2 linked regions of the Variovorax paradoxus genome follow. The protein of the gene in region 1 interacts with the protein of each later gene in a pairwise test. Links are inferred from orthologs where the notes say so. Each region holds a gene or a part of one and is shown in the gene's direction. Other genes may lie near its edges.

What was found.
Region 2: the proteins of recR (region 1) and recO interact in binary tests that used the Escherichia coli proteins (3 or more experiments, as listed by UniProt). The link is inferred for Variovorax paradoxus from one-to-one orthologs.

Annotation. Positions count from the first base shown.
Region 1 is NZ_JAUSXL010000002.1:4,987,660-4,997,887, reverse strand. Bases 1-2,800 are described here. They hold recR (recombination mediator RecR), read left to right. Parts: upstream 1-1,005; coding sequence 1,006-1,596; downstream 1,597-2,800. Other genes in these bases: QFZ47_RS27280 (ABC transporter substrate-binding protein), read left to right, coding at 2,207-2,800; QFZ47_RS27285 (MAPEG family protein), read left to right, coding at 1,645-2,037; QFZ47_RS27295 (YbaB/EbfC family nucleoid-associated protein), read left to right, coding at 666-998; dnaX (DNA polymerase III subunit gamma/tau), read left to right, coding at 1-568. Outside these bases: more of QFZ47_RS27280, read left to right, coding at 2,801-3,241; QFZ47_RS27275 (ABC transporter ATP-binding protein), read left to right, coding at 3,316-4,212; QFZ47_RS27270 (ABC transporter permease), read left to right, coding at 4,209-5,042; QFZ47_RS27265 (transglycosylase SLT domain-containing protein), read right to left, coding at 5,083-6,696; gloB (hydroxyacylglutathione hydrolase), read right to left, coding at 6,693-7,472; QFZ47_RS27255 (class I SAM-dependent methyltransferase), read left to right, coding at 7,492-8,247; rnhA (ribonuclease HI), read left to right, coding at 8,276-8,725; molybdopterin molybdotransferase MoeA, read right to left, coding at 8,737-10,053. UniProt on the Escherichia coli protein: May play a role in DNA repair. It seems to be involved in an RecBC-independent recombinational process of DNA repair. It may act with RecF and RecO.
Region 2 is NZ_JAUSXL010000002.1:486,747-497,105, reverse strand. What follows is about bases 7,429-10,359. They hold recO (DNA repair protein RecO), read left to right. Parts: upstream 7,429-8,472; coding sequence 8,473-9,246; downstream 9,247-10,359. Other genes in these bases: acpS (holo-ACP synthase), read left to right, coding at 10,021-10,359; QFZ47_RS06095 (pyridoxine 5'-phosphate synthase), read left to right, coding at 9,243-10,007; era (GTPase Era), read left to right, coding at 7,506-8,471; rnc (ribonuclease III), read left to right, coding at 7,429-7,498. Also shown: QFZ47_RS06140 (sigma-E factor negative regulatory protein), read left to right, coding at 1-408; QFZ47_RS06135 (MucB/RseB C-terminal domain-containing protein), read left to right, coding at 429-1,499; QFZ47_RS06130 (DegQ family serine endoprotease), read left to right, coding at 1,597-3,087; lepA (translation elongation factor 4), read left to right, coding at 3,609-5,420; lepB (signal peptidase I), read left to right, coding at 5,429-6,394; QFZ47_RS06115 (DUF4845 domain-containing protein), read left to right, coding at 6,426-6,794; more of rnc, read left to right, coding at 6,812-7,428. UniProt on the Escherichia coli protein: Involved in DNA repair and RecF pathway recombination.

The DNA of each region.
Region 1 (10,228 bases):
TCTGGCCGTGGTCAGCGAACCCATGCGCCCGGGTGGGCCCAGGCCTTCCGCCGCGGCCGAGCCCTCGGCGCCTGCCGAGGCGCCCCGGGTGCTTGCTGTTCCCATGCGCGTGCAGCCGCCGCCGAGCCAGCGGGACGTGCCGCGGCCCGACGAGCAGCGCGGTCCGGCGCAGCCCATTCCACCGAGCGAGGACGGCGATTTCTGGCATGCCACGGTCACGCAGATGATCGCGGCCGAGAGCATCAACGCCCTGGCGCGCGAACTCGCACTGCAGTCGCAGCTGGTGGCGCGCGATGTCGACCAGTGGATACTTCGCGTGGAGCGCGAACTGCTCAACCAGCCTTCCGCCCGCGAAAAGCTCACGGATGCGTTGGCCGCGCTGGGCCATGGCGTGAAGCTCGCCATCGAGATCGGCGGCGTGGTCGACAGCCCCGCGCGCCGCAACAAGCAGGCGGCCGACGAGCGCCAGCGCGTGGCCGAGGAGGCCATTCGCAGCGATCCCGAAGTGCAGATGCTGATGCGCGAATTCGATGCGAAGATCGTGCCCGGAACACTGAAGCCGGCCTGACGCAACGCCACTGAAAACCCGTGCCGGCTCTTGCGGCATTCGGCATCGACCGCCATCTCTCTTATCCTTCCCCCATTCCAACCAATCAGGACCAACGATGTTCAACAAAGGACAACTGGCCGGCCTCATGAAGCAGGCGCAGGCAATGCAGGACAACCTCAAGAAGGCCCAGGAAGAACTGGCCACCATCGAGGTCGAAGGCGAGTCGGGCGCGGGCCTGGTCAAGGTCGTGATGACCTGCAAGCACGACGTCAAGCGCATCACCATCGACCCGAGCCTGCTGGCCGACGACAAGGACATGCTCGAAGACCTCGTGGCTGCCGCCTTCAACGCCGCGGTGCGCAAGGCCGAGGAAACCAGCGAGCAGAAGATGGGCAAGCTCACCGCAGGCATGCCGGGCCTCCCGCCCGGCATGAAGCTGCCGTTCTGAGCCATTGATGGCCGACGCCAGTTCGCTCGACGCGTTGGTCGATGCGCTGCGCCGCCTGCCCGGTGTCGGCGTCAAGTCGGCCTCGCGCATGGCGTTCCACTTGCTGCAGCACGACCGCGAGGGCGCGCAGCTGCTTGCGCGCGCATTGCAGCAGGCGGCTGGCAACGTGCGGCATTGCGAGCGCTGCAACACCTTCACCGAAGCGCCGGTCTGCCACGTGTGCCTCGACACGCGCCGCGACGCGAGCAAGCTTTGTGTGGTCGAAACGCCCGCGGACCAGGCCGCGCTCGAGCGCACCGGGGTTTTTCGCGGCTACTACTTCGTGCTGATGGGCAAGCTCAGCCCGCTCGACGGCATCGGGCCCAAGGACATCGGCCTGCAGAAGCTCTTCGACCGCGCGCTCGACGGCACCGTGAGCGAAGTCATCCTGGCCACCAACTTCACGGCAGAGGGCGAAGCCACCGCGCATGTGATCGGCGAAGCGCTCAGGCAGCGCGGCCTCAACGTGACGCGCCTCGCGCGCGGCGTGCCTGCCGGCAGCGAACTCGAATACGTGGATCTCGGCACCATCGCGCATGCCCTGGTAGACCGCCGATAGCGTGCAGCGGCCGCTGCAGCCGCTCTGCCGAACGGAGACAACATTCCAATGACTTTTTCCCTGCTCACCATCGCCTACTGGTGCGTGTTCATCGCCTGCGGCCTGCCGTATCTCGCGGCATGGGTCGCCAAGGCCGGCAGCTTCGGCCCGCGAGACAACGTGCAGCCGCGCGACTGGGCCGCAAGGCAGAGCGGCTGGCGCGCGCGCGCCAACTGCGCGCAAGCCAACAGCTTCGAAGGCCTTCCGTTCTTCATCGGCGCGGTGATCATCGCGCATCAGCTCGGCGCCAACCAGGCGCGGCTCGACATGCTGGCCGCGGCCTATGTCGTATTGCGGGTGGCCTATATCGCGCTCTACATCAAGGGCATCGGCTCCGCGCGCAGCGCGGTCTGGGCGCTCGGTTTCCTGGTCAATATCGCCATTCTTTTTCTCGCGCGATAAGCGCGCAAACAGCCTCTGCGGCGCCCCGCCACAGGCCGTTCGGCACAGGCCGCGCGGAGGTCTTCATGCTTACGTGGAAACCCGCACGGGATGACCCCGATGCAGGCAACAGGGGCGCACCCCTAAGCTCGATCGGGTTCACAGAATCAAGAGCCCGCAGGATCGCTCCATGCTCCACCGCAGAACCCTCATGACAGTCTCCGCAGTCGCTGCAGCAACGATTGCGCTGCCGCGGGTCTTTGCGCAAGCCAAGCTCGAGAAGACGAAGATTTCCATCGCAGTGGGGGGCAAGGCGGCGTTCTACTATTTGCCGCTCACCATTTCCGAGCAGCTCGGTTATTTCAAGGCCGAGGGCCTCGATGTCGAGATCTCCGATTTCGCCGGCGGCGCACGCGCGCTGCAGGCCGTGGTGGGCGGTTCGGCGGACGTGTGCTCCGGCGCCTACGAGCACACCATCAACCTGCAGGCCAAGAACCAGTTCTTCCAGGCCTTCGTGCTGCAGGGCCGCGCACCGCAGATCGCGGTGGGCGTCTCGACCAAGAACATGGCGGGCTACACGGGCATTGCCGATCTCAAGGGCAAGAAGATCGGCGTCTCGGCGCCAGGCTCCTCGACCAACATGGTGGCCAACCTCGTGCTGTCGCGCGGCGGCCTCAAGGCCAGCGATGTGAGCTACATCGGCGTGGGCGTGGCGGCCGGTGCGCTCACCGCATTGCGCTCGGGCCAGATCGATGCCATCAGCAATACCGACCCCGTCATGACCATGCTCGAGCAGAAGGGCGACGTGAAGATCATCAGCGACACGCGCACGCTCAAGGGCACGCAGCAGGTGTTCGGCGGGCCGATGCCCGCGGCCTGCCTCTACGCGCCGGTCGACTTCATCCAGAAGAATCCCAACACCTGCCAGGCGCTGGCCAATGCCATCGTCCGTGGCCTCAAGTGGCTGCAGACGGCCGGGCCCGGCGACATCATCAAGACAGTGCCTGAAACTTACCTGCTCGGCGACCGCGCGCTGTACCTTGCGTCCTTCGACAAGGTGCGCGAATCGATCGCCACCGACGGCCTGGTGCCGGCCGACGGTCCGAAGACGGCGCTCACCGCCATATCGAGCTTCGACACGGCCGTGAAGGCCGACAAGATCGACCTCATGAAGACCTACACCAACGATTTTGCTAGGCGCGCGAAAGACAGGTTCAAAGCCTGACTCCGAACGTCCCCGCGACCCGGCCTCGGCCGGGTTTTTTCTTGTGGCGGCCGATGCCAGAATTCCTGCCAGACATGTCCGACTACGCACTCGAGCTTCTCTCCATCAGCTGCACCTTCCACTCGAAGGACGATCCGGGCCAGCGCTATACCGCGGTGGCCGACACCACGCTGCGCGTGCGGGCCGGGGAGTTCGTCTCGGTGGTGGGCCCCACGGGGTGCGGCAAGTCGACCTTGCTGAACGTGGGCGCCGGTTTGCTCGAGCCTTCGTCGGGCAGCATCAAGGTCTTCGGCCAGACGCTGGCGGGCGTGAACGCGCGCGCGGGCTACATGTTCCAGACCGAAGCGCTGATGCCGTGGCGCAGCGCCATCGACAACGTGATGGTCGGGCTGCAGTACCGCGGCGTGCCCGATGCCGATGCGCGCGAACAGGCCGAGGCCTGGCTTTCGCGCGTGGGCCTTTCCGGTTTCGGCGACCGCTATCCGCACCAGCTCTCGGGCGGCATGCGCAAGCGCGTGGCGCTGGCGCAGACGCTGGTGCTCGACCCCGACATCATCCTCATGGACGAGCCCTTCAGTGCGCTCGACGTCCAGACTCGGCAGCTGATGGAGAACGAAGTGCTCGAACTCTGGAGTGCGCCGAGCGAGGGCCGCCGGGCCGCCCCAAGGCCGGAGCTCACCCCCTCGGGGGGTGGGCGCACAGCGCCCGGGGGCACACACGGACGGAAGGCCGTGCTCTTCATCACGCACGACCTCGACGAAGCCATTGCAATGAGCGACCGGGTGGTGGTGCTGTCGGCCGGCCCGGCCACGCATCCGATCGGCGAGTTCGCCATCGACCTCGCGCGCCCGCGCGACGTGGCCGAGGTGCGCACGCAGCCGCGCTTCGTCGAACTGCATACGCAGATCTGGGAGGTGCTGCGCGACGAGGTGCTCAAGGGCTATGCGCAGCAGCTGAGGAAGGCCGCATGATGCCGCGCCTGAACGAACGCAATGCGCGCTTCTGGCAGCTGGTGCTGCTCGCGATCATCCTGGTGGGCTGGCATGTGGCGTCGCGCAACCAGCAGATCGCCTTTTTCCTTGGCGAGCCGATCCAGGTGGCGGGGCGCATCTGGAGCTGGTTCCTGCCGTTCGAGGTGCCGCCGAACCTGCTGTTCCCGGAAGGCCTGAAGGGCAATGCCGACATCTACCGCCACCTGGGCACCACGCTGCTCGAAACAGTGCTGGCCTTCGGCATCGGCACTGTGCTCGGCCTGGCCTGCGGGCTTTGGCTGGCGCTGGCGCCCACGGCGAGCCTGATCCTCGATCCCTACATCAAGGCCGCCAATTCGATGCCGCGCGTGATCCTGGCGCCGATCTTCGCGCTGTGGTTCGGCCTGGGCATCTGGAGCAAGGTGGCGCTGGCCGTCACGCTGGTGTTCTTCATCGTTTTCTTCAACGTCTACCAGGGCGTGCGCGAGGTGAGCCCGGTGGTGCTGGCCAACGCGAAGATGCTCGGCGCCAACCAGCGGCAGCTGCTTCGCACCGTGTACCTGCCGAGCGCGACGAGCTGGGTGTTCTCTAGCCTGCACACCTCGGTGGGCCTGGCCTTCGTCGGCGCGGTGGTCGGCGAGTACCTGGGCTCGGCACGTGGCGTGGGCTACCTGATTCTCCAGGCCGAAGGCACCTTCGATGTGAACACCGTCTTTGCCGGCATCGTGGTGCTGACGGCCTTTGCGCTCTTGCTCGACGGCCTTGTCGGCCTGATCGAGAAGCGCCTGATGAAGTGGCAGCCGCGCAGCGGGGAGACCGAAAAACTCTAGCGCTGCGTGCGCCCGGGCCTTGGCTTTCGCTGTCCCGGGTTCAGCGCTTTTTCTTCGACGGCGTGCCGCCGCGCTTCTCGCGCACGACCTGCTTGCCTGCCGGCGACTTCACCACGTTGCTGCCGCGTGCAGCAACCGCCTTCACCGGGCTGCCGCCGCGCTTGGCGGCAACGGCGGCTCGGCCGCGAACCGGTGCCGCGCCTGTGCCGACACGGGCTTCGGGCGCAGCGCGAACCGGCAGGTACACCACCACGCTGTAGCCGCGCTTGAACGAATGATTGGGCTTGACGTCGTTCCACTCGGCCACGCTGGCGGGCTTGAGCTTGTAGCGGCGCGCGATGCTGGCCACGCTGTCGTTGCGCCCCGCCTTGACGGTGGTGCGGCGGTTGACGATCTCGGGCTGGAAGCTCAGATGGCCGCTGTCCGCCACCAGCGCCGTCACGTCTTCCTTGACGCGGGCGCCGCGCGGCACGATGAGCGTCGAACCGGCCTTGATGAGCATGCGCGGCGGAATGCTGTTGAGTGCGCGCAGGTCGGCCTCGCTCATGCCCGAGCGCTGGGCGACGTCGGCGACTGTCATCGTGGTGGGAACGACCCACGCCGTCCAGCTGGCGTACTGGCCTTGCGAGTAGGCATCGAAGTTGCGCTGGAACACAGCCGCGTTGTCCCAGGGCAGCAGGATCTGCGGTGTGCCGGCCGCAAGCAGAACCGGCTTGTGCGCGGCCGGGTTGAGGGCGCGGAAGTCCTCGAGTCGGATGTCGGCCAGCTTGGCGGCCAGTTCGACGTCGAGGTCGCGCGTGAGCGTCACGGTCTGGAAATACGGGTGGTTCGCGATCAGCGGCAGCTCGGTATTGAAGGCCTGCGGATTGGCCACGATGTTCTTCACGGCCTGCAGCTTGGGCACATAGAGCCGCGTTTCGGCCGGCATCGAAAGATCGCTGTAGGTGGTGGGCAGGCCCAGGCGCTGGTTCTTGGCGATGGCGCGGCTCACGCTGCCTTCGCCCCAGTTGTAGGCCGCCAGAGCGAGCTGCCAGTCGCCGAACATGCCGTAGAGCTTTTGCAGGTAGTCGAGTGCGGCGCGCGTGGAGGCCACCACGTCGCGCCTGTCGTCGCGGAAGATGTTCTGCTTCAGGTCGAAGTCGGTGCCGGTGGCCGGCATGAACTGCCACATGCCCGCTGCGCGCGCGCTGGAAATGGCTTGCGGGTTGAACGCGCTCTCGATGTACGGCAGCAGCGCGAGTTCGGTCGGCATGTTGCGCCGCTCGAGTTCCTCGACGATGTGGAAGATGTACTTGTTCGAGCGCTCGGTCATGCGCTGGATGTAGTCGGGGCGGCTGGCATACCACTGCTCGCGGTCGCGCACCAGGTCGCTCTCGAGGTTCGGCATCTTGAAGCCGCGGCGGATGCGGTCCCACATGTCGGCGGGCGGCGCCAGCGTGATGACGCTCTGCGAATGGGCCTCGCTGCTGGTGATGGGGGTGAGCGGCCCGCCCGGGTAGACCGGGGCGGCGCTGCCGGAGGCCTTGGAGCCGGTGCCGCCGCTGGTGGCGGTGGATTGCGGGGAGGTGGTGGAGGAGGAAGACGGGCTGGTGGTGCCCGCGCAGCCCGCGAGCAACAGTGAGCCTGCAAGGCAGACAGCAGCGATAAGTTTCATCGGAAGTCGTTTTTCCATTGGCGCAGCGCGGCAAACACGTCGGCTTCGGCCGCATCGGCGGAAAGCTCGGCGTGCTCGCGCACCGCTCTAAGGACAGTGGCTTCGCGGCTGCGAAGAAAGGGGTTGATTCGGCGTTCGGTGGCCAGTTGCGCGGGCAGCGTGGGCTGCCCTTGCGCGCGCAGGCTTTCGCAATGCGCGATGTACTGAGTCAGATCGGCATTGCCGGGTTCCACCGCGCGGGCGAAACGCAGGTTAGCAAGTGTGTATTCGTGCGCGCAGCACACGCGGGAGTCGCCAGGCAGCGCCGCCAGCGCATCGAGCGAGGCCAGCATTTGCGCCGGCGTGCCCTCGAACAGCCGGCCGCAGCCGCCGGAGAACAGCGTGTCGCCGCAAAAAAGAAGCGGCGCCCGGCCTGCGCTGGCGGGCAGAAAGTAGGCGATGTGGCCGGCCGTGTGGCCCGGCACGTCGATGACCGCGAAGCGCAGCCCGAGCACCTCGGCGCTGTCGCCGTGCGACAGCGGCGTGAAGGGCTGCGGAATGCGCTCGCGCGCCGGGCCGAAGACGGGTGCGCCGGTTGCCGCATGGAGCGCGGCCACGCCGCCCGTGTGATCGGGGTGATGGTGCGTGACTAGAATCGCGGCGAGCTGCAGCTTGTCGCGCGCCAAGGCGTCGAACACCGGTTGAGCGTCGCCCGGGTCCACCACGATCGCGTTGGACCCGTCCTGCAGCATCCAGATGTAGTTGTCAGCGAAGGCGGGCAGCGGAACGAGGGTCATGAGCGGTCAAATTATAGGTTTGCAGGATTGGTTCGCGACCCCCCCCGGCCGCTACCTGCTCGCATGGGAGCAGGCCCAGTTCGACGAGGCCGTGGCGGATGTTTTCGGCTACCACGCGCTGCAGCTCGGCGCCGCCGGCGTCGATGGCCTGCGCAGCAACCGCATGCCGCACCGCTGGCTGGCCCTGCCCGACCCTGGCCAGCAGTCCGGCAGGGCTGCGCTGTTCACCGATTTCACGGCGCTGCCGTTTGCCGCCAACAGCCTCGACCTGGTGGTGCTGCCGCATGCGCTGGAGTTGAGCGAGGATCCGCACGCGACCTTGCGGGAAGTGGAGCGGGTGCTGGTGCCCGAAGGCCGCGTGGTGATCTGCGGGCTCAATCCGGCCAGCCTCTGGGGCATGCGGCAGCGCCGCGCGCACCTGTACCGCAAGCTCGGGTTCGGCGACCTCTTCCTGCCCGAGGGCGGCGAGTTCATCGGCTACTGGCGCATGCGCGACTGGCTGCGGCTTCTGAGCTTCGAGGTGGAGTCCGGGCGCTTCGGCGTCTACCGGCCTGCGGTGCGCAGCGAGGCCTGGCTCGAACGCTGCCGCTGGATGGACACCGCCGGCGAGCGCTGGTGGCCGATCTTCGGCGCGGTGTATTTCCTGGTGGCGGTCAAGCGGGTGCGCGGCATGCGCCTGCTCAGCGCTGACTGGCGCCGTGCAGCGGCGCGCGCCACCGCGCCGGTACCCATCGCAGGCAAGATGCACAAGGCTCGCACCGAGTGCACCGATTGAATATTGAAAGAAGAAGGAAAAGAGCGTTTTGAACGAAGTCGTGATCTACACCGATGGTGCATGCAAAGGCAACCCCGGCCCCGGCGGCTGGGGCGCGTGGCTCAAGTCGGGCGCCACCGAAAAGGAACTGTTCGGCGGCGAACTCAACACCACCAACAACCGGATGGAGCTCACCGCCGTCATCGAGGGACTGGCCGCGCTCAAGCGGCCCTGCAAGGTCATCCTCTACCTGGACAGCCAGTATGTGCGCATGGGCATCACCGAATGGATCCGCGGCTGGAAGGCCAAGGGCTGGCGCACCTCGACCAAGCAGCCGGTCAAGAACGTCGAACTCTGGCAGAAACTCGACAAGCTGGTGGCCGAAGGAGGCCATCTGATCGAATGGCGCTGGGTCAAGGGCCATTCGGGCGACGTCGGCAACGAACGCGCCGACATGCTCGCCAACAAGGGCGTGGACAAGGCGCTGGGCCGGATCTGAGCCTTGACCCTCTAAGCCTCCAGCATCATCACGTCGACTTCGTCGCCCGCGGCCACGCTGCCTTGGTCGTGGTGCAGCACCACGAGGCCGTTGGCCTCGACCATCGAGCTCAGCACGCCGGAGCCCTGGTTGCCGGCAATGCGAACCTCGGGCAGCGCACCGGTCACGGCCCGCACGAAGCCGCGCTGGTATTCGGTGCGGCCGGGTTTCTTGCGGATGGCGCTCGCGGCGCGCGCGCGCAGCAGGGGCGGCGGCGCTGCAGCAATCTCGTGGCATCCCATCATGCGCAGCAATGCGGGCCGCACGAAGGCGAGAAAGGTGACCATGACGGCCACCGGATTGCCGGGCAGGCCGAAGAGCACCGCCGAGCCTGGCCCGGGCGAGGACTGCTGTCCGCGCGGAACGAGCCCGACCGCCATCGGCCGGCCGGGGCGCATGGCAACGCGCCAGAAAGCCATGTCGCCGAGCTGCTGCATCACGGCGCGCGTATGGTCGGCCGCGCCGACGCTCACGCCGCCGCTGGTGATGATGGCGTCGGCCTCGCCGGCGGCACGCTGCAGCGTGGCGGCGAGGGTGGCCGGATCGTCGCGCACCAGGCCCAGGTCGATCACCTCGCAGCCCAGCCGCGTGAGCAGGCCGAACACCGTGTAGCGGTTGCTGTCGTACACCGCGCCTTCGCGCGGCGGCTCGCCGAGGGTCAGGATCTCGTCGCCGGTCGAGAAATAGGCCACGCGCAGCCGCCGCAGCGCGGGCACCGAGGGCAGCCCCAGGCTGGCGACCATGCCCAGAGCGGCGGGCGACAGGCGCTCGCCGCGCCGCAAGGCCGGCTGGCCCTGCATGAGGTCTTCGCCCGCAAAGCGGCGGTTGTCGCCGCGGCGAAGCACCTTGACGGGAAAGCGCACGCGGTCGCCGTCGACCTTGCAGAACTCCTGCGGGATCACGGTGTCGAGCCCTTCGGGCATCACCGCGCCCGTCATGATGCGAACCGCATCGCCGGCAGCCAGCGCGCCGCGCCAGGCCGCGCCGGCCAATGCGGTACCCACCACGCGCAGTTCGATGGATGCGTCAGTGGGCGAGTCGTCCCGCAGGATCGCGCCGTCGAAGGCAAAGCCGTCCATCGCGGAGTTGTCGTGCGGCGGCACGCTGACCGGCGAAATGATGTCGTCGGCCAGCACGCGGCCCAGCGCTTCGCGCAGCGCGACCTCTTCGCGTTCCGACACCACGGCTGGCGCCACCAGTTGCGCCAGAAAGGCCTGGACACCGCCGACGCTCAGCGCCTGGGGGTCGTAGCCGGCAAGCGCGGCGGCAATGTCGGCGATGCGGCTCATCGGTTTTCCAGCGCGTGCAGTTCGGCCAGCGTGTTGGCGTTGAAGAAGGCGTCGGGCGCGTCGCCGGGCCGGTCGAAGGGCACGAGCACGGTGCGGTGCTGTGCGGTCCAGGCGTCGATCTTGCGGCCGCCGGACTGGGTGAAGTTCACCAGGCTTTCGAGCAGCGCGGTGTGCA
Region 2 (10,359 bases), 4.5 Mb from region 1 along the record:
GCAGCACCCGCGGTGCTGACGGCGCGACACAGGGCCGACGCAGCCAACGAGCCGGTCTTCCGCTGGAAGCTGGTGGCCGGCGCCGCGTCGCTGGTGGCGGTTGCCGCCATCAGCTGGACCCTGGTCGGCAACGGCATTGGCGCGTCGTCGCTGGGTGCCCAGATCGCAGCTGCCCAGCAGCAGCCGGCCGCCAATTCGGTGCTGGCCGCCGCGGCCGCCAACAGCCAGCTTCCGCCCACGGCCGCGCTCACGCCAACCCGTGTGATGGTCGGCAACGGCAGTCCGCAGGTCATGCTGCGCGATCCGCGGCTCGACCAATTGCTCGAAGCGCACCAGCAGGCCGGTGGCGCGTCGCAAATGCCCTCGGGCTTCCTGCGCAACGCGACCTTCGAAGGCCCTGCGCGCTGATCCGCGCCTGTCTCTCTCCAATGACCGTTCAGATGCCGATCTCCGCACGCGCGTTCGCGCTGGTGTTCGCTGCTTTTTGTCTTGCGCAGATCGCGGCCGCGCAGACCCGGCCTGGTCCGGCGAACCCCAGGGGGACGGCCTCGGCCCAGGCTGGCGATGCGCCGCCCTCGATGAGCGTCGTCGAATGGCTGCAACGCATGCATACGGGAGCCCGGCAGCGCAATTACGTTGGCACCTTCGTGGTTTCGGCCGCGGGCGGCGACCTGTCGAGCGCACGCATCTGGCATGTGCGCGACGGCGATCTGCAGATCGAGCGCATCGAGGCCCTGTCGGGACCGCCGCGCTCCACGTTCAGGCGCAACCACCATGTGATGACCTTCCTGCCCGAGGCGAAGGTCGTGAAGGTCGAGAAGCGCGAGAATCTCGACCTGTTCCCCAACTTGCCCGACAAGCCCGATTCGTCGATCGGCGACTTCTACGACGTGCGGGCCGTCGGCAAGGACCGCGTGGCAGGCTTCGATGCCGACGTGGTGCAGCTGGTGCCGCACGACGGGCTGCGCTTCGGCTATCGCATCTGGAGCGAGCGCCGCTCCGGCCTGGTGGTGAAGCTGCAGACCGTGGATGCCGAATCCCGTGTGGTGGAGCAGTCGGCGTTTTCCGAATTGCAGCTCGACGCACCGGTCAAGGCGCAGGCGCTCGCGCAGATGATGACCAACACCAGCGGCTACCGCGTCGAGAAGCTGGAGCTCGAACGCACCAGCGCGCAGGACGAAGGCTGGGTCCTCAAGGCGCCGGTGGCCGGCTTCAAGCCGCGCAGCTTCTACCGGCGTCCGGCCGGCAGCGACGACAAGGCGGGGCAGGACCGCACCGTGCAATGGACCTTCTCCGATGGCCTGGCCTCGGTGTCGCTTTTCATCGAGCGCTACGATGAAAAGCGTGCGCCTCGGGATGGTGTGCTGACGATCGGGGCAACCAACGCCATTCGCCGGCGACTGCCCGAACCGGCGAGCGACTGGTGGCTGACCGCTGTGGGCGAGGTGCCGCAGCAGACGCTCAATGCGTTCGCCCAAAGCCTCTCGCGCACGCGCTGACCTGCTGCGCATGCGCAGGACGATGGTGCTGAACCAAGTCCGTATCACCGACTCATAGCTCTTCTTTTGGCCGCTCTGTTCTTTTGAAAGAAAACCGATGATGTTCAAAGTCGAGGGACACAAGCTTCGTTCCTATCTCTTCGCATTCGGCGTGGCCTGTTCGGCAGCCGTGGGTTTCCTGCCGGCCGCGCCGGCCAGTGCACAGACGCCGCAGGCGCGCGGATTGCCCGATTTCGCCGATCTCGTGGAGCAGGTGGGGCCGGCCGTGGTCGGGATCCGTACCGTCGAGAAAGTGACCTCCAGCGGCGGCAGCGGCGAAATGGACGAGGAGATGCAGGAATTCTTCCGGCGCTTCTTCGGGCAGCCGCTGCCCGGCAACCCGCGTCCAGGCCCGCGCCCGAACCGGCCGCAGCAGCCGCAGGAGGAAGAGCGTCCGCGCGGCGTGGGCTCGGGCTTCATCCTGTCCGCCGACGGCTATGTCATGACCAATGCCCACGTGATCGAGGACGCGTCCGAAATCCTCGTCACGCTGACCGACAAGCGCGAGTTCAAGGCCAAGCTGATCGGTGCCGACAAGCGCAGCGACGTCGCCGTGGTCAAGATCGAGGCGACGAGCCTGCCGGTGGTGAAGGTTGGCGACATCTCGAAGCTGCGGGTTGGCGAATGGGTCATGGCCATCGGTTCGCCCTTCGGCCTCGAGAACACCGTGACCGCCGGCATCGTGAGCGCAAAGCAGCGCGACACCGGCGACCTGGTGCCCCTGATCCAGACCGACGTCGCCATCAACCCCGGCAACTCGGGCGGCCCGCTGATCAACCTGCGCGGCGAAGTGGTGGGCATCAACAGCCAGATCTATTCGCGCTCGGGCGGCTACATGGGCATTTCGTTCTCGATTCCGATCGACGAGGCGATCCGCGTCAGCGACCAGCTGCGCGCCACCGGGCGCGTCTCGCGCGGGCTGATCGGCGTGACCATCGGCTCGGTCTCGAAGGACGTGGCCGAATCCATCGGCTTGGGCAAGGCGCGCGGTGCGCTCGTGAGCAGCGTGGTGCCGGGTTCGGCAGCCGACAAGGCCGGCGTGCGCGAGGGCGACATCATCACCAAGTACGGCGACAAGGCCATCGAGACGCCCAGCGACCTGTCGCGCTCGGTGGCCAGCACCAAGCCCGGCGCCAAGAACACGCTGACGGTGTTCCGCAACGGCAGTACGCGCGAGCTCTCGGTCACCGTGGCCGAGGGCGATGCAGAAGCCAAGCCGGCCGGCAAGCGCCAGCCCGAGCGCGAGGAGCCGCAGGCCAAGCCGTCGGCGGCCGGCAAGGCGCTCGGCCTCGCGGTCAGCGACCTGACCGAAGCCCAGAAGAAGGAACTCAAGATGCGTGGCGGCGTGCGCATCGAGGCGGCAAGCGATGCCGCCGCGAGGGCCGGTCTGCGCGAAGGAGACGTGATCCTTGCCGTCGGCAATATCGAGGTCTCGAGCGTCAAGGAATTCGAATCCGCGGTCGCCAAGGCCGACAAGGGCAAGCCGCTGAGCGTGCTGTTCCGCCGCGGCGAATGGGCCCAATACGCCCTGATCCGACCTGCACGCTGATCCGGCCTTTCCGTCAAGTGGCCCCACCCGTCACTCGGGTTTGGGGCCTTTTTTTGAGGTGTTTGCGACGTCGGAGCGCCCGGTTTCAAAAAAAATTCTGCGCCAAAAGTGAGGTAGTTTTGTTTGTGTTCACTAACTTATAAAGAGGCTTAGGACGATTTTCGGTAGAATAGAAGCCATTGGGCGGCGAGTCCGCGCATAAGGGGAGGGCTTTCCTCCACCATGCGAGATGTCAGACAGCAGTCCACCGGCGCTCCACAGATCGCCCACAAGTTGTTCATGGAGTGCTCCACCGATCTTGTGGATAAGTTGTTTATATCTTTGATGTTGTGGACCTGCAACGACCCGTTTTGACCCTGTCCCCGGATGTACGTGCCTCCCTTTTTGCCTACAATGAAGTTCCAACTACTGCAGTTGCCATTGCTTGTTGGTTCAGGGCGCGTCTCCAGAAGACGCGCCCTTTTTTCTTGCCTGTCGCACTCTGCGCACGAGCCAATTCAAGTACTTAAGCGTTCCCGTTGATGAATCACATCAGAAATTTTTCGATCATTGCGCACATCGATCACGGCAAGTCGACGCTCGCGGACCGTTTGATCCAGCGTTGCGGCGGCCTCGCGGAACGCGAGATGCAAGCGCAGGTGCTCGACTCGATGGACATCGAAAAAGAGCGTGGGATAACCATCAAGGCGCAGACCGCTGCGCTGCACTACAAGGCGCTCGATGGACAGGTCTACAACCTCAATCTGATCGACACGCCGGGCCACGTCGACTTCTCGTATGAAGTGAGCCGCTCCCTGTCGGCGTGCGAAGGCGCGCTGCTCGTCGTCGATGCATCGCAAGGCGTCGAAGCGCAGACGGTGGCCAACTGCTACACCGCGCTCGACCTCGGCGTCGAAGTGGTGCCGGTGCTCAACAAGATGGATCTGCCCAACGCGGATCCCGACAACGCGCGCACCGAAATCGAAGACGTGATCGGCATCGACGCGACCGATGCGATTCCATGTTCCGCGAAGACGGGCCTGGGCATCGACGAGATCCTCGAAGCCGTCGTGCACAAGATGCCCGCGCCGCGCGGCAATCCCGACGGTCCGCTGCGCGCGATGATCGTCGACAGCTGGTTCGATGCGTACGTCGGCGTCGTCATGCTGGTGCGCGTGGTCGACGGCCGGCTGGTGAAGGGCGAGCGCATCAAGATGATGGCGTCCGGCGCCATGTACAACGCCGACAACATCGGCGTCTTCACGCCGGCCAACGAGCCGCGCCCTTCGCTCGAGGCGGGCGAGGTGGGCTACATCATCGCGGGCATCAAGGAGCTGCAGGCCGCCAAGGTCGGCGACACCGTGACGCTGATCAAGCCGGGCACGGGCGGCGCGGCCGCCACCGCCACCGAGGCGCTGCCGGGCTTCAAGGAAATCCAGCCGCAGGTGTTTGCCGGCCTCTACCCGACCGAGGCCAGCGAGTACGACTCGCTGCGCGACGCGCTCGAAAAACTCAAGCTCAACGATTCATCGCTGCGCTACGAACCCGAGGTGAGCCAGGCGCTGGGCTTCGGCTTCCGCTGCGGCTTTCTGGGCCTGCTGCACATGGAAATCGTGCAGGAGCGCCTGGAGCGCGAGTTCGACCAGGACCTGATCACGACCGCGCCGAGCGTGGTCTACCAGGTGGTCCGGAACGACGGCGAAGTCATCATGGTCGAGAACCCGTCCAAGATGCCCGACGTCGGCAAGATGAGCGAGATCCGCGAGCCGATCGTCACCGTGCACCTTTACATGCCGCAGGAATACGTCGGCGCGGTGATGACGCTGGCCAACCAGAAGCGCGGCGTGCAGATGAACATGGCCTACCACGGCCGCCAGGTCATGCTGACCTACGAGATGCCGCTCGGCGAGATCGTGCTCGACTTCTTCGACAAGCTGAAGTCGGTCAGCCGCGGCTATGCCTCGATGGACTACGAGTTCAAGGAATATCGCGCGTCCGACGTGGTCAAGGTCGACATCCTGCTGAACGGCGAGAAGGTCGATGCGCTTTCCATCATCGTGCACCGGAGCCAATCGCAGTACCGGGGCCGGGCAGTGGTGTCGAAGATGCGCGAGATCATTTCGCGCCAGATGTTCGACGTGGCCATCCAGGCCGCCATCGGGGTCAACATCATTGCGCGTGAGACAATCAAGGCGCTGCGCAAGAACGTTCTTGCCAAGTGCTACGGCGGCGACATCACCCGCAAGAAGAAGCTGCTCGAGAAGCAGAAAGCGGGCAAGAAAAGAATGAAGCAGATCGGCTCCGTCGAGGTCCCGCAAGAGGCCTTCCTCGCGATTCTGCAAGTCGAAGACTGATCTCAAACATGGCATTCATCACTTCCCTGGTCCTTGCGGCCTTCGCCGGCTATGTCGGTGCCTGGTACTTTGGTGCCATCGAGGGCAATTTCGCGCTCCTGCTGTTCCTGGCCACGGTGGTCACCGGCCTGTACTGGCTGGCCGAGCGCTTCTACTTCCTGCCCCGGCGCGAGCGCACCGCCGCAGCGCTCGAAAGCTCGCTGAGCGAGCGCAACGCGCGCCTGGCCGGGCAGGGGATCACGCAGGTCGACACCGCCGACGCCAAGGCCAGCGAGCGCCTGCTGATGCAGCCGTGGTGGCTCGACTGGACGGCCGGGCTGTTCCCGGTGATTCTGGTGGTGTTCCTGCTGCGCTCGTTCCTGTACGAGCCCTTCAAGATTCCGTCGGGCTCGATGATGCCGACGCTGCTCACGGGCGACCTGATCCTGGTGAACAAGTTCACCTACGGCCTGCGCCTGCCGGTCATCAATACCAAGATCACCGACGGCACCCCGCTGGCGCGCGGCGATGTGGTGGTGTTCCGCTATCCGCCCAAGCCGAGCATGGACTACATCAAGCGCGTGGTCGGCGTCCCGGGCGACGAAGTGGCCTACCTGAACAAGAAGCTCACCATCAACGGCCAGCCGGTTTCCAAGAACCCGATGCCCGACTACCTCGACAGCGAGTCGATGCGCCTGCTCAGGCAGTTCACCGAAGACCTCGGGGGCAAGCAGCACAGGCTGCTCAACGACGACGCCGGTCCGGCTTTCGTCCAGGGCGCCACCGACTTTCCGTACCGCGAGAACTGCCGCTACTCCGTCGAAGGCGTGGTGTGCAAGGTGCCGGCCGGCAACTACTTCATGATGGGCGACAACCGCGATAATTCGGCGGACTCCCGTTTCTGGGGATTCGTTCCGGACAAGAACATCGTGGGCAGGGCGTTCTTCGTCTGGATGAACTTCGGCGACCTGGGTCGCATCGGTCCATTCCAATAAGCAGTCAGCATTGTTCGAGGGGTAAGAGGGCATGAGAACAAATCGGTCCATCCGCAGCAGGGCCGCGCATCAGCGCGGCATCTCGTTCATCGGTCTGGTGTTTGTCGCCGTGGTGCTGGCTTGCGTCGGCGTCGTCGTCGCGCAGGTCATCCCGACGCTGATCGAATGGCAGGCCATCGACAAGGCCGCCAACAAGGCCAAGGAAGGCACCACCGTGCCCGAAGTGCGCGCCATCTTCGATCGGGCCCAGGCCATCGACGACTTCCAGTCGGTCTCGGGCAAGGACCTCGACATCAAGAAGGTCGGCGAGAAGGTGGTCGTGTCGTATGCCTACGAGCGCGAGATCCCCTTGTTCGGGCCGGCCTACCTGGTGCTCAAGTACAAGGGCCAGACCCGCTGAACGCGGCGACACGCAAGGTGGACGGCGGCCTCACGGCGCTGCAGGAGCGCCTCAAGCATTCGTTCTCCGATCCGCGGCTGCTTCAGCTCGCGCTCACGCACCGCAGTTTTTCGGCCGACCACAACGAGCGCCTCGAATTCCTCGGCGACTCGGTGCTCAATCTCGCGGTATCGCACCTGCTCTACATCCGTCTTTCGGCGCTGCCCGAGGGCGACCTGTCGCGCGTGCGGGCCAACCTGGTCAAGCAGGACACACTGCATCGCCTGGCGCTGGAACTGCAGCTGTCGCCATTGCTGCGCCTTGGCGAAGGCGAGGCGCGCTCCGGCGGGCCCAACCGGCCCTCGATCCTGGCCGACGCGCTCGAAGCGCTGATCGGCGCGGTCTACCTCGATGCCGGCTTTTCGGCCGCCGAGGCGCTGGTGCGGCGGCTCTACGAGTCGGTCGAAATCAATCCGCGCATGGATGCGGTGGCCAAGGATCCGAAGACCGAATTGCAGGAATGGCTGCAGGGTCACAAAATGAAGCTGCCGGCGTACCGCGTGGCGGCCACGCTCGGCGCAGCGCACAAGCAGACTTTCGATGTCGAGTGCGAGGTGCCGGAGCTGGGCCTGCGCGAACGCGGCATCGGTGGTTCGCGACGTGCCGGCGAGCAGGCTGCCGCGGCGGCCATGTTGATCCGGCTCAAGGCACGCGGGGCCGCGTGAAATCAGAATGAACGACGCTATCAATTCAGCAGCAGACTCCCAGGGCCCGGCAGGCGATACGGGCGCAAGCGGCCCTCGGCACTGCGGCCTGATCGCCATTGTCGGCAAGCCCAACGTGGGCAAATCGACGCTGCTCAATGCGCTGGTGGGCCAGAAGATCAGCATCACCTCGCGCAAGGCGCAGACCACGCGGCACCGCATCACGGGCATGCGCACGCTGGGGGCCACGCAGTTCGTGTTCGTCGATACGCCGGGTTTCCAGACCCTGCATGCCAACGCGCTGAACAAATCGCTCAACAAGACCGTGCAGGGCGCGGTCGGCGATGTGGACCTGATTCTTTTCGTGGTCGAGGCGGGCAGCTTCACGCCGGCCGACGAGCGGGTGCTCAAGCTGCTGGGCAAGGGCATTCCCACCGTGCTGCTGGCCAACAAGCTCGACAACGTGCACCGCCGCGGCGACATCGCGCCCTGGCTGCAGACCATGCAGGCGAAGCACGCCTTCGCCGAGTTCGTGCCGATGTCGGCCAAGAATGCCAAGGACGTCGAACGCCTGTTCGGCATCTGCGAGAAATACCTGCCCGAACAGCCCTGGTTCTATGCCGAGGACGAGCTCACCGACCGCAGCGAGAAATTCCTCGCGGGCGAGCTGGTGCGCGAGAAGCTGTTCCGCCTGACCGGCGACGAACTGCCCTACACCTCGACCGTGATCATCGACAAGTTCGAGGAAGAACCGCCCCAGAAGAAGGGCCAGAAGCGCCTGCTGCGCATCGCGGCCACCATCGTGGTGGAGCGCGACGGCCACAAGGCCATGGTGATCGGCGACAAGGGCGAGCGCATCAAGCGCATCGGCATGGAAACCCGGGTCGAGCTCGAAAAGCTGGCCGACGCCAAGGTGTTCCTCGAACTGTGGGTCAAGGTGCGGTCCGGCTGGGCCGACGACGAAGCCCGCGTGCGCTCGTTCGGCTACGAATGAAGTGGCAACTGCCCACCGCGTTTCGCACGAACCGGCTTATGTGCTCCATCGCTACGACTGGAGCGAGTCGAGCCTGATCCTCGAGGTGTTTACCCGCCACCACGGGCGCATCGCGCTGGTGGCCAAGGGAGCGAAGCGGCCGAGCTCCAATTTCAGGCCGGTGCTGCTGCCGTTGCAGCCCTTGCAGCTCAACTACGGCGGCGACGCCGAGATCCGCACGCTCAAGGGCGCCGAGTGGATGGGCGGCCATGTCATGCCGACCGGCGAGGCGCTGCTCTCGGGCTACTACGTCAACGAACTGCTGCTGCGCCTGCTGGCGCGGGACGATGCCCACGAGGCGCTGTTCGATGCCTATGCGGGCGTGGTGCAGGTGCTGGCGGGCGACCACGCCGGCGCCCAGGCCGCCACCCAGGCCGCGGCGCTGCGCGCCTTCGAGTTGCTGCTGCTGCGCGCAGTGGGCCTGTTGCCGTCGCTCGACGCCCAGACCCTCACGCTCGAGCCGCTCGTGGCCGATGCCCGCTACAGCCTGGTGCCCGAAGCCGGCCTGCGGCTGGCGGGCGAGGACGAGGCGGCGCTGGCCGGCGCCGACTGGCAGTCGCTGCAGGGCGTGCTCGACGACCGCGCACCCTTCACGGCCACGCTGCGCGAGATTGCCACCATGAATGCCGGCAGCAACAGCGCCCTTCGAAACCAGCTGCGCGTGCTGCTCAACTACCATTGCGGGGTGTCCACGCTGCGCACGCGGCAGATGATGAGAGATTTGCAAGCCCTATGAGCACTCCAGGCCAATCCGCTACCACCTCGCTGTCGGTCAACCTCAACAAGGTGGCCCTGGTGCGCAACACGCGTGCGCTCGGCATTCCGAGCGTGCTCACCGCCGCCAAGGCCTGCCTTGCGGCCGGAGCGCAGGGAATCACCGTGCACCCGCGGCCCGACGAGCGCCACATCCGGCCGCACGACGTGAGCGACCTCGCCGCGCTGCTGGCCACGGACTGGCCCGCGATCGAGTTCAACATCGAAGGCAACCCTTTCCACAACCTGATGGACTTCGTGCGCGCGCTGAAGCCGCACCAGGCCACCTTCGTGCCCGACAGCGAAACCCAGTCGACCAGCGACCATGGCTGGAGCTTCCCCGAAGACGCCGACCGCCTGCGCCCGCTGATTGCCGAGGCCCAAGCCCTGGGCGTGCGTGTGAGCCTCTTCATGGACCCCATTCCCGAGATGATGGCCGCGGCCAAGGCGGTGGGCGCCGATCGCGTCGAGCTCTATACCGAAGGCTATGCCGCATCGCGCGGCACGCCGGGCGAGCAGGCCGTGCTCGCGCGCTATGTCGAAGCGGCGCGCGCGGCGCAAGCGGCGGGGCTCGGCCTCAATGCAGGCCACGACCTGAGCCGCGACAACCTCACGGCGTTCCTGCGCGCGGTGCGCGGTGTCCGGGAAGTTTCCATCGGGCATGCCTTCATCGCCGATGCGCTCGAACTCGGCTATGCCGCCACCACCAAGGAATACCTGCGCTGCATCCAAGAGGCGCAGTGAGCGCGGGATCGGCATGATCTACGGCATCGGCACCGACATCTGCGACCTGCGGCGTATCGCCGCCACGTTCGAGCGCCAGGGCGAGCGCTTTGCCCACCGGGTGCTGAGCGACGCCGAATTCGCGGTCTGGAAGGCCCGCAGCGAGCGCTGGCCCAAGCGCGGCCTGAGCTATCTGGCCACGCGTTTTTCCGCCAAGGAGGCCTTCAGCAAGGCCATCGGCCTGGGCATGCGCATGCCGATGACGTGGCGCCTGTGCGAGATCGCCAACCTGCGCAGCGGCAAGCCCATCATCGTGCTGCACGGCGAACTCAAGGAATGGTTCGAGGCCAGGGGCCTCACGGCCCATGTCACC